3 regions of the Kaistia defluvii genome follow, and region 3 is predicted to be linked to each of the others. Evidence: predicted binding sites of a transcription regulator. Region 3 holds the regulator's gene; each other region holds the start of a gene.
What was found. Region 3 encodes LexA, which represses DNA repair genes until DNA is damaged. Its sites were predicted from a motif close to TGTTCNNNNTGTGTTCNG; they were not measured.

Region 1 (3,845 bases), on a different contig from region 3:
CAACTCACCATGCCGACCGAAAAGCCCGATCCCGCCATTCTGCTGGAAGTCCACCGCTTCTGGTTCGAGGACCTGGTTGCCGGCGTCGCGCCGCTGGCCGAGCGGGTCAAGGTCTGGTTCTCGCGCCGCGATGCCACCGATGACGCCATCCGCGCCCGCTTCGCCGCCTCCCTCGACACCGTCGCTGATGCGGACTGGGACTTCGAAGGCCTGCAGCCGGCGGCCGCGATCGGCTTCGTCCTGTTCCTCGACCAGTTCCCGCGCAATCTCTTCCGCGATGACGGCCGCGCCTTTGCCTATGACGCGCGCGCCCGCGCGGCGGTGCGGCGGCTGATCGCGGGCGGAGTGGGTCGCTTCGCGCCAATCGAGCGCGTCTTTCTCTATCTGCCGTTCGAGCATAGCGAGGAACGGACCGACCAGGATCTCTCGGTCCGCCTTTACGAGGCGCTTCTGGCCGAGGTGCCCGAGGCGGACAAGGAGGATTATCAGTCGTTCGTTGGCTATGCTGAGAAGCACCGCGACCTGATCCGCCGTTTCGGCCGCTTCCCGCATCGCAACGCCGATCTCGGCCGCGAGTCCACGCCGGAAGAGATTGAATTTCTGAAGGACGGCCGCGGCTACTGAGGCCGGAAACGCTGCCATCGGGACCGGACAACGGGGAGGGCGGCAAAAACGAGCTGCCCGGCGAGGCCGAGAGCCCCAGCCGCCGTTGCATAGGCTGCCAGGCTGTCGGCTGGCGTGCGGCCGAAGGCGAGGATGCCGAGCGCGAATTCAGCCGCCATGAGGAACAGGAACGCCATCGCGCCCATGCCGATGTCCCGATGGTTCGTGGCGGATATGCCGAAACGGCGCAGGGTGAGGCCGCAGACGAGCCACGCGATGCCCAGCATGATAGGCAGTTCCAGAAGGACCGCGGCGACCTCGCCCCATCGTGGCGCAATGAGCAGCACGCGCAGCGTGCCCAGCACAAACCCGGCCGCAAAGGTCGCTGCGAAGTAGAGAGCCGCGGCACGCAGGGTGTTCATGGCCGCTCTGCCCACGGCTATTCGCCGGCCAGCAGGTCCGGCTGGCGGTCATAGGCCGGCGAGCCCTCGTCGCCGAATTCCAGCGCCTCGATCTTGGCGCCCCGCGCCGTCAGCTTGCGGGTCGAGATCAGGATGTCGTCGATGTCCTTGGAGGCCTGGTCGAAATGCGTCTTCAGCTTGAGGACGCGGTCGTTCACGCGGCCGACATCCTCCATCAGCTTCATCACCTCGCCCTGGATGAGATGCGCCTGCTCGCGCATGCCGGCATCCTTCAGCACCGACTGGACGACCTGGATCGACAGCATCAGCAGCGATGGCGAGACGATGACGATCCTGAGCCGGTGCGCGGCCTGGATCAGGTCCTCGAAGCGCTCATGCACGTCGGCGAAGATCGATTCCGACGGCACGAACATGAAGGCCGTGTCCTGCGTCTCGCCGGGGATCAGGTAGCGCTCGGCGATGTCCTTCAGATGCTTGGTCACGTCGCGGCGGAACTGCGCCTCGGCGGCGCGGGTCAGTTCGGGTCCCTCGGCGGCGCGGATCGCGTTCCAGGCCTCGAGCGGAAATTTCGCGTCGACGACGAGGCCGGCGGCGCCATTCGGGAAGGCGATGACGCAATCCGGCCGGTTGCCGTTCGAGAGCGTCGCCTGGAACTGGTAGCCGCCCATCGGCAGGCCATCCTGGACGATCGCCTCCATCCGCGCCTGGCCGAAGGCGCCGCGCGTCTGCTTGTTGGCGAGGATGTGCTGCAGCCCGACGACCTGGCTCGAAAGCTCGGTGATGTTGCGCTGCGCGGTGTCGATGACGGCGAGGCGCTCGTTCAGCCGGGTCAGGTTTTCATGCGTGTTGCGGGTCGATTCGACCATGGTCTGGCCGATGCGGTGGCCGAGCCCGTCCATGCGGTTGGATAATCCGTGCAGCAGTTCCGATTGGCGGGACCCGAACACCTCCGCCATGGTCTGCATCCGGCCGGTCATCTCGCTCTGGATCCGCACCAGTTCGCCGATCCGACGCTCGAATTCGCCGCCCAGCATTGCCTGCTCGGCTTCTGCCGAGTCGCGCCGGCTCATTCCGCGCCAGACCACGATCAGCACGAGCAGAAGCAGCAGGACGGCGGCCACGGCGGCGGCCAGCACCAGCATGGCGACGGAGATCGGCCGGTCGCCGACGAAGAAGAGGACATCCTGCATGGCTCTTCATATCAGATTCGCATGCCAAGACGAGATCAAAACAAGAACACGCGTCGTGTGGCCGGGCGTGGCTTCCATCATTCCTCGTTGACCCACCCCGCCGCATCTCTTATCTGAAACGGCTAAATCTGAGGTTTTCATGGCCCTACTCGACATCATCACCCTGCCGGACGCGAAGCTGAGGCTCGTCAGCGAGCCGGTGGAGCGCATCGACGACGAACTGCTGCGCTTCATGGACGACATGCTGGAGACGATGTACGAGGCGCCGGGCATCGGCCTCGCCGCGATCCAGGTCGGCGTGCCGCGCCGGATCGTCACCATCGACGTGTCGGGCCGCGAGGAGGGCAGCAAGCCCGAGCCGCTGTTCCTGATCAATCCCGAGATCCTGACGTCCTCGGACGAGCGTTCGGTCTATGAAGAAGGCTGCCTGTCGATCCCGGATTATTATGCCGAGGTCGAGCGCCCCGCTTCGGTGCGCCTTCGCTATCTCGACCGTGACGGCAAGCTGCAGGAAATCGAGGCCGATGATATCCTCGCCACCTGCGTGCAGCACGAAGTCGACCATCTCGATGGCAAGCTGTTCATCGACTACCTGTCGCGGCTGAAGCGCGACATGGTGATCAAGAAGTTCGTCAAGGCGTCCAAGACGGGCGTCCGGCCGGAATTCAAGTCGCATACCCCCGACGAGATGTGAGGCGGATATGAGCCTCCGCGTCGTCTTCATGGGCACGCCCGAATTCTCCGTGCCCACGCTTGTCGAGATCATCGGCCAGGGGCATGAGGTCGTCGCCGTCTACTCGCAGCCGCCGCGCCCCGCCGGACGCGGCATGGCCGAGCGCAAGTCGCCCGTGCACGAGACGGCGGAGCGCTTCGGCATTCCCGTCTTCACGCCGAAATCGCTGAAAGGCGCCGACGAGCAGGAGGCCTTTGCCGCGCTCGACGCCGATGTCGCCGTCGTCGTCGCCTATGGCCTGATCCTGCCGCAGGCGATCCTGGACGCGCCGCGCGAAGGCTGCCTCAACCTGCATGCTTCGCTGCTGCCGCGCTGGCGCGGCGCCGCCCCGATCCATCGCGCCATCATGGCCGGCGATGCCGAGACCGGCGTCATGGTCATGCGCATGGAAGCGGGCCTCGATACCGGCCCCGTCGCCATGGCGGAAAAGATCGCGATCGCGCCCGATATCACCACCGGCGATCTGCACGACAAGCTGGCGCGGCTCGGCGCCGATCTGATGGTGCGGGCGCTTGCCGCCGCCTCGCGCGGCGGGCTCGATGCCGTGCCGCAGGCGGAGGAGGGCGTCACCTACGCCGCCAAGATCGACAAGGCCGAGACGCGGATCGACTGGCGGAAGCCCGCTGCCGAAGTGCACAACCACATTCGCGGCCTGTCGCCCTTTCCGGGCGCCTGGTGCGAGATGACGTTTGGCGACAAGGTCGAGCGGGTGAAGGTGCTGCGCTCGACGCTGGCGACCGGCTCTGGCGCTCCGGGCACGGTGCTGGACGACCAGTTGACCATCGCCTGCGGCGCGGGCGCCGTCCGGCTCGTCGAGGTGCAGCGCGCCGGCGGCAAGCCGCTCCGCGCCGTGGATTTCCTGCGCGGAGCATCGGTCGAAGCCGGTGCTCTCGTCGG
Region 2 (3,845 bases), 500 kb from region 3:
CTCGGCGATCTTCCTCGACGTCCCCCCCAATCCGACCGAGGCGGCCGTCTTGGCGGCGCTTGAAGCCTATCGCGCCGGCGGCTGCGATGGCGTGGTCGCGGTCGGCGGCGGCTCGCCGATCGATCTCGCCAAGGGCGTCGGCCTGCTCGCCACGCATGAGGGCCCGCTGGAGCCCTATGCGGCCATCCTCGGCGGCGTCGCCCGCATCAGCGCCAAGGTCGCGCCGATCATCGCTATTCCCACCACGGCTGGCACCGGCGCCGAGGTTGGCCGCGCCGCCCTGCTGACGCTGAATGACGGCCGCAAGCTCGGCTTCATTAGCCCGCATCTGATCCCCAAGCGCGCGATCTGCGATCCGGAACTGACGCTCGGCCTGCCAAAGGGCCTGACGGCGGCGACCGGCCTCGATGCGCTGTCGCATTGCATCGAGACCTTCCTGTCGCCGCGCGAAAACCCCGTCGCCGATGCGATCGCGCTGGATGGCGCGCGCCGGATCTGGGACCACATCGAGCGCGCCTGCAGCAATGGCGGCGACCTCGAAGCCCGCAGCGAGATGATGATGGGCGCGCTGCAGGGCGGGCTCGCCTTCCAGAAGGGTCTCGGCGCGGTGCATGCGCTCAGCCACGCGCTGGGCGGCCTGAAGAGCCCAAGCCTGCATCACGGCACGCTGAACGCCATCCTGATGCCGGCGATCGTGCGCTTCAACCGCGAGACGGTGCCGGCCAAGATCGACCGGCTGACCGCCGCCATGGGCCTGCCGGCCTCGGCCGATCTGGCCGACGAACTCGACGCACTGAACCGGCGCCTCGGCATTCCGGCGGGCCTGAAGACGCTGGGCGTCTCCGAAGAGGTGCTGCCCTGGGTGGTCGAGCGGGCGCTGGCCGATCACTCCTACGCCACCAATCCGCGCGCCGCGACGGCGGACGAATTCCGCGCCATCCTCGACGGCGTGATGGTCTGACGGGTCCGAGCCGCATTGACCCAAAGGAAAAGCCCGGGAAGCCATCGCTCCCCGGGCTTTTCTGTCATCAATCCAGCGGATTTCGCCGAACCCTCTTACCTCTCCCTGAGGGAGAGGTCGGCTCGCAGAGCCGGGTGAGGGTTTACGACCTCACCGGATGGTTTCCTACGCCCTCACCCGCCGGCCTGCGGCCGTCGACCTCTCCCACGGGAGAGGTGAAGTGCACCAGGCGTCCCAAAAATCCTAGAACGGGATGTCGTCGTCGAGGTCCGCCGCGTAGGACGAGGTGGCTGCCGGCTGGCGCGCCTGGCCGCCGCCGCGCGGGGCCTCGAGCGGGCTGGAACGGCCGAAATCGCTGCCGCCGCCCTGATATTCCGACTGCTCGCCGCCGCCGGCCCGGCCGTCCAGCAGGGTCAGCTCGCCACGGAAACGCTGCAGCACGATCTCGGTGGTGAACTTCTCGGCGCCGGTCTGGTCCTGCCATTTGCGCGTCTGCAGCTGGCCCTCGACGTAAACCTTCGAGCCCTTCTTCAGATACTGCTCGGCGATCTTGGCGAGGTTCTCGTTGAAGATCACCACGCGATGCCACTCGGTCTTTTCCTTGCGCTCGCCGCTCTGCTTGTCGCGCCAGCTTTCCGACGTCGCGATGTTCAGATTGACGACCGACTCGCCCGAATTCATGCGCCGCACTTCCGGGTCGCGCCCGAGATTGCCGACGAGAATGACCTTGTTGACGCTTCCGGCCATGGTCTGTTCCTTCTTGCCTCTTTGCTGGCTCCAAACTATCCCGAAATGACACGGCCCGCCCGCGACAATCGGGCCTTGTCCACCAGACAATCGCTGCCCGGAGGCGCGCGGAGCCCCTCGTTCCCTTTTTGTTCTAGACAATTCATGCCGAACTGGCAAGATCCCGTCAGGTGAATCACCCGAATGCCGCGACAATCACGGCCTGCTCCTTGTATGGAGAGGCCGATAGCCTAAATTTGGGCCTTGGTGTTTCCACGCCAACCCCTTCCATTTGGACAGACGACACATGGCTCAGCATGATGACGCGCGGCTTTCCGGCGCGACCTCTGGCAAGTTTATTTCCGTCCGGGGCGCGCGCGAGCACAATCTGAAGAATGTCGATATCGATATTCCGCGCGACAAGCTGGTGGTGCTGACCGGGCTGTCCGGCTCGGGCAAGTCGTCGCTCGCCTTCGACACCATCTATGCCGAAGGCCAGCGCCGCTATGTCGAGAGCCTCTCGGCCTATGCGCGCCAGTTCCTCGAGATGATGCAGAAGCCGGACGTCGACCAGATCGACGGCCTGTCGCCCGCCATCTCGATCGAGCAGAAGACGACCTCGAAGAACCCGCGTTCGACCGTCGGCACGGTCACTGAGATCTACGACTATATGCGCCTGCTGTTCGCGCGCGTCGGCATCCCGTATTCGCCGGCCACCGGCCTGCCGATCGAGAGCCAGACGGTCAGCCAGATGGTCGATCGCGTCCTGGCGCTGCCCGAGGGCACGCGGCTCTATCTGCTGGCGCCGATGATCCGCGGCCGCAAGGGCGAATACAAGAAGGAACTGGCCGAGCTGCAGAAGAAGGGCTTCCAGCGCATCAAGCTGGATGGCGTTTTCTTCGAGATCGACGAGGCGCCGGTCCTCGACAAGAAGCTGAAGCACGACATCGACGTGGTCATCGACCGCATCGTCGTGCGCGGCGATATTGCCGCGCGCCTCGCCGACAGTTTCCAGACCGCGCTCGAACTGGCCGACGGCATTGCGATCGCCGAATATGCCGACGAGAAGGACGAGAAGGGCAATGAGCGCCGCGTCATCTTCTCGGAAAAGTTCGCCTGCCCCGTTTCCGGCTTCACGATCACCGAGATCGAGCCGCGGCTGTTCTCGTTCAACAACCCGTTCGGCGCCTGCCCGGAATGCGACGGCCTCGGTTCCGAGAAGAAGATCGACCCCGATCTTGTCGTCCCGGATGGCTCCGTCTCGCTGAAGCAGGGCGCCGTCGCGCCCTGGGCCAAGTCGTCCTCGCCCTATTACGCGCAGACGCTGGAGGCGATCGCCCGGCATTACAATTTCAAGATGACGACGCCCTGGGACGAGATCCCGGAAGCGGCCCGTAACGCCATCCTGTTCGGCACCGGCAAGGGCGAGATCGAGTTCGTCTATAATGACGGCACCCGCTCCTACAAGACGCAGAAATCGTTCGAGGGCGTGGTCACCAATCTGGAGCGTCGCTGGCGCGAGACGGAATCGAACTGGGCGCGCGAGGAGATCGAGCGCTACCAGGGCTCTACGCCGTGCAAGGCCTGCGGCGGCGCGCGGCTGAAGCCCGAGGCGCTGGCGGTCAAGATCGCCGGCAACCACATCGCGCAGATTTCGCAGATGTCGATCCGCAACGCCTACAAGTGGTTCGAGACGCTGCCGGCCGAGCTGAACGACAAGCAGAACGAGATCGCCGTCCGCATCCTGAAGGAAATCCGCGAGCGGCTTTCCTTCCTGGTCGATGTCGGCCTCGACTATCTGATGCTGTCGCGCAATTCGGGCACGCTTTCGGGCGGCGAGAGCCAGCGCATCCGCCTCGCCTCGCAGATCGGTTCGGGTCTCACCGGCGTGCTCTACGTGCTGGACGAGCCGTCGATCGGCCTGCATCAGCGCGACAATGAGCGGCTGCTCGAGACGCTGCGCCACCTGCGCGACATCGGCAATACGGTGCTTGTCGTTGAGCATGACGAAGACGCGATCATGACCGCCGATTATGTCGTCGATGTCGGCCCGGAAGCGGGCGTGCATGGCGGCCAGATCATCGCCAAGGGAACGCCGGCCGAGGTGATGGCCAATCCCAACTCGCTGACCGGCAAATATCTGACCGGCGAGCTCTCG
Region 3 (3,845 bases):
CCGAACTCGGCCGCGCGCCGCTGTCGATCCGCCTGCGCCAGTCGCTGGAGGCGGTCCGCGAAGCGATCCGCGCCCGCATCGTCGCCAATCTCGATGGCGAGAGCCGCTATATCGCCTCGGCGCTGATCATCGGCGATGCCGGCGGGCTCTCCGAGACGACGGAGGACGATCTGCGCCTCTCCGGCCTCGCGCATGTGCTTTCCGTCTCCGGCCTGCACATGGTGCTGGTGACCGGGGTGGTGTTCTGGAGCGTGCGGGCCGGGCTGGCGCTGATCCCGTCGCTGGCGCTGCGTCGGCCGATCAAGAAGTGGGCGGCGATCGCGGCGCTGCTGGTCAGCGGCTTCTACCTGCTGATCTCCGGCCTCGACGTCGCCGCGCAACGCTCCTTCATCATGACCTCGATCGCCTTCCTCGCCATCCTGCTCGACCGGCGGGCGATCTCGATGCGCAATGTCGCGCTGGCGGGGCTGGTCGTCCTGGCGATCACGCCGGAAAGCATCCTCTCGGCCAGCTTCCAGATGTCGTTTGCCGCAACGATCGCCCTCGTTGCCGGCTTCGAGATGCTGGCGGACCGCCGGCGCAACAACCCCGTGCCGCGTCTCGGCGCCCGCAGCGGCGCGGCCGCCTTGCCGAGGCGCGCCTTCCTGTTCGTCGCCGGCATGGCGCTGACCTCGCTGCTTGGCGGCCTCGGCACGACGCCCTTCGCGCTCTATCATTTCCAGCGCATGGCGCCGCTGTCGATCCTGGCCAATGTCGCGGCGATGCCGCTCACCGACTTCCTCATCATGCCCTTCGCGCTGCTTTCGGTGCTCGCCATGCCGTTCGGATTGGAGGCGCTGCCCTTCGCGGTCGTGCACTGGGGCATTGACGGCATGCTCGGCGTGTCGGCGACGGTCGCCCGATGGTCGGGCCAATCCGGCGGCGCGGCGATGCCGGGCGTCGCGGCCCTGCTGCTGTTCGTCGGTGGTTTCGTCTGGCTGGCGCTCTGGCGCGAGCGCTGGCGGCTGCTCGGCGTCGTGCCGATGCTGGCGGGAATTGCACTCGCCCTGTTCCCAGCGCGACCGGACCTACTGGTCAGCGCGGATGGCAGGCAGATGGCGATCCGGGGCGGGGACGGCCTCTATCGCATTGTCGCGCGCAAGCCGGACCGGTTCGTCAGCGATATCTGGCTTCGATCCGATGGCGACGAGCGGGACGCGAAGGCGGCGTTGCAGGCGGGCGGCTGCGACGCAGCCGGCTGCGTCGGCCGAATGCCGGATGGGAGCTGGGTGGCGCTGGCGCTCGACCGCGCGGCGTTCGAGGAGGATTGCCGCCGCGCCATGCTGGTGGTGACGCCGCTGGCGGCGCCCGAAACCTGCCTTCGCCATACTGCCGTGATCGATCGCGGCACGCTGGAGCGCTCGGGCTCGCTGGCCATGTGGCCGCGCGGGACGGTGGCATCATCAGAGGGGAGTGCCGAGGGGCTGGCATCCGAAAGGGCGGGACCGAAGTCAACTGAGGCGCAACCGAAGACGGCTGTCGCCGAGGCCAGTTCCTCTATGGAGCCGCGCCGAGCGGGTACTTCATCAGAGAGTGCTGTCGAGCAGGCGGTCAAAGCGGCGGCAAGCGCAGGGCCGGAGCCGGCCGCAGCGCGGCAGGTGACGGTTATCCCTGATGCCGGCCTCCCCATGGAGCCATCGCGCTACAATCTCGTCGAGCGCAATGCCGAAGACGAGGACGTGCTGCCGCCGGAGCCCTCGGCCACAGCTGAGTCACAGACTGCGCCGCCCGATCCATGGCTCGGCCGGCGCTTCGAGATTCGCACCGCCTATGCGCCGGTGCGAAGGCCCTGGATGCCGCCCTATGAGGACGACCCGGCCGATCAGTAGGTCCGCAGCAGCCCGACCAACTTGCCCTGAATGCGGACGCGATCCGGCCCGAAGATCCGCGTCTCATAGGCGGGGTTCGCCGCTTCGAGCGCGATCGAGGCGCCCTTGCGCCGCAGCCGCTTCAGCGTCGCCTCTTCCTCGTCGACCAGCGCCACGACGATGTCGCCGGATTCCGCATTGTCGCTCTTGCGGATCAGCACCGTGTCGCCGTCGAGGATGCCGGCCTCGATCATCGAATCGCCGCGTACTTCGAGCGCGAAATGCTCGCCGCCGCGCAGCATTTCCGGCGGCACGGTGATGGAATGGCTCTGGGTCTGGATGGCCGAGATCGGCACGCCGGCGGCGATACGGCCCATGACGGGGATGATCACCGGCTCGGCGACGTCGTGCATGTCGTCGACCGGGCGGACCTTGCCGAGGCTGCCTTCGATCACGCTGGGCGAGAAGGCCTGCTTCTTCGGACGCGCCATGGCCGGCGTCATCGTCTCCGGCAGGCGGACCACTTCCAGCGCGCGGGCCCGGTTGGGCAGGCGGCGGATGAAGCCGCGTTCCTCGAGCGCCTTGATCAGCCGGTGGATGCCCGATTTGGAGCGGAGATCCAGCGCATCCTTCATCTCGTCGAAAGAGGGGGGAACGCCCGCTTCCTTGAGCCGCTCCTGGATGAACATGAGGAGTTCATACTGCTTCCGGGTGAGCATGTTGATCTCGCGCTGCGGGCATTGCCAAGGGAGTGTCGCCGTACCCCGGACGACGGAGCCGGGCGGGATGGCGGACACGGGAATCATTTAGGTACAAAACGCGAACAGAATAGCTGTTCCCGATGCGTTCCGCAAGACCGGCGCTGGGTTGGGCTCCCGGGCGGGCCGCGTGCGCCGGCGCGAACGGGCGACGTCCGGCGCGTCAGAGGCTGCGGGTCGGCAGCCAGATCGGCAAAGGGTGAACGCGGACAAGCGTGCGCCGTCTTCGCTCGGTGCGAAACGCCTTCTCGCGCCGGCAGCGTTTCGGCGCAAGTCTCCAGATTCCGGGTACCGTAGAGGAAGGTTGTCACGAAGGGATCCCGCCTGAACCGGCGGCAGCCGGTGATTTTGCGGCGGGCACCGAGATCTCGCACAGCAGTGCGAAATTTATTTTTTCTTGGCGATCGTATCCGGCGCGGCGGCGCTATGTTCGGACAGGTGATATTTTCTTGGCAGAGAAAGCCAAGAGCATGACAAAGGATGATCGATCAAGAATAAGGCGATCTCGTCGCCAATTTATGGCAATGTATTGTCGGATTTGACACAATTGCACTGTGTCCCTATGGTCTCGATCATCAACTGACACGAGGTTCTATCCGATGATATTCAAATCCGGTGGCATTGCCGCCGCGATCGCCGTTGCGTTTTTGTCCGCCACGAGCCATTCCGCGCTTGCCCAGGGATCCGATCCGCAAGCCACTGACGCCGCCAGCTGCGGCACCGACCGAACTATCGATATCGCCGAGATGACCTGGCCCTCCGCGGCCGCCTTGGCGCATATCCATGCCATCATTCTCGAGAAGGGTTTCGGCTGCAACGTCGAGATCGTCACCGGCGACACCGTTCCGACATCGTCCTCGATGTTGACGCGCGGCAGCCCGGCGGTGGCGCCCGAACTCTGGACCAGCACGATCCAGGAGCCCTGGGCGAAGGGCCTGGCCGACGGCAAGGTCGTCGAGCTGACCAACGCCATCACCGACGGCACCGTCGAGGGCTGGTTCATCCCGCGCTATGTCCAGAAGGCGAATCCCGACATCAAGACCGTCCAGGACGTGATCGGCCATCCCGAGCTGTTCCAGGATCCCGAGGACAGCAGCAAGGGGCGGCTCTATTCCTGTCCGCCGGGCTGGGCCTGCGAAATTTCCACCGGCGCTCTGTTCGAGGCGCTCGGCATGAAGGACAAGGGCTGGAACCTGTTCTCGCCCGGCTCCGGCGGCGCGCTGGACGCCTCGATCGCCCG

Region 1: ABIE08_RS18970 (DNA recombination protein RmuC) is a predicted target of LexA. The motif match lies at 2,247-2,264, and genes of this name have one in related genera.
Region 2: uvrA (excinuclease ABC subunit UvrA) is a predicted target of LexA. The motif match lies at 1,827-1,844, and genes of this name have one in related genera.

What each region holds. Positions count from the first base shown of each region.
Region 1 is NZ_JBEPSM010000003.1:443,761-447,605, forward strand. It holds gene ABIE08_RS18960 (DUF924 family protein) at 10-624, shown strand; gene ABIE08_RS18965 (hypothetical protein) at 618-1,025, opposite strand; gene ABIE08_RS18970 (DNA recombination protein RmuC) at 1,043-2,215, opposite strand; gene def (peptide deformylase) at 2,355-2,909, shown strand; gene fmt (methionyl-tRNA formyltransferase) at 2,917-3,845, shown strand, end outside.
Region 2 is NZ_JBEPSM010000001.1:1,160,217-1,164,061, forward strand. It holds gene ABIE08_RS05475 (iron-containing alcohol dehydrogenase) at 1-961, shown strand, start outside; gene ssb (single-stranded DNA-binding protein) at 1,205-1,708, opposite strand; gene uvrA (excinuclease ABC subunit UvrA) at 1,995-3,845, shown strand, end outside.
Region 3 is NZ_JBEPSM010000001.1:658,695-662,539, forward strand. It holds gene ABIE08_RS03125 (ComEC/Rec2 family competence protein) at 1-1,868, shown strand, start outside; gene lexA (transcriptional repressor LexA) at 1,862-2,566, opposite strand; gene ABIE08_RS03135 (glycine betaine ABC transporter substrate-binding protein) at 3,205-3,845, shown strand, end outside.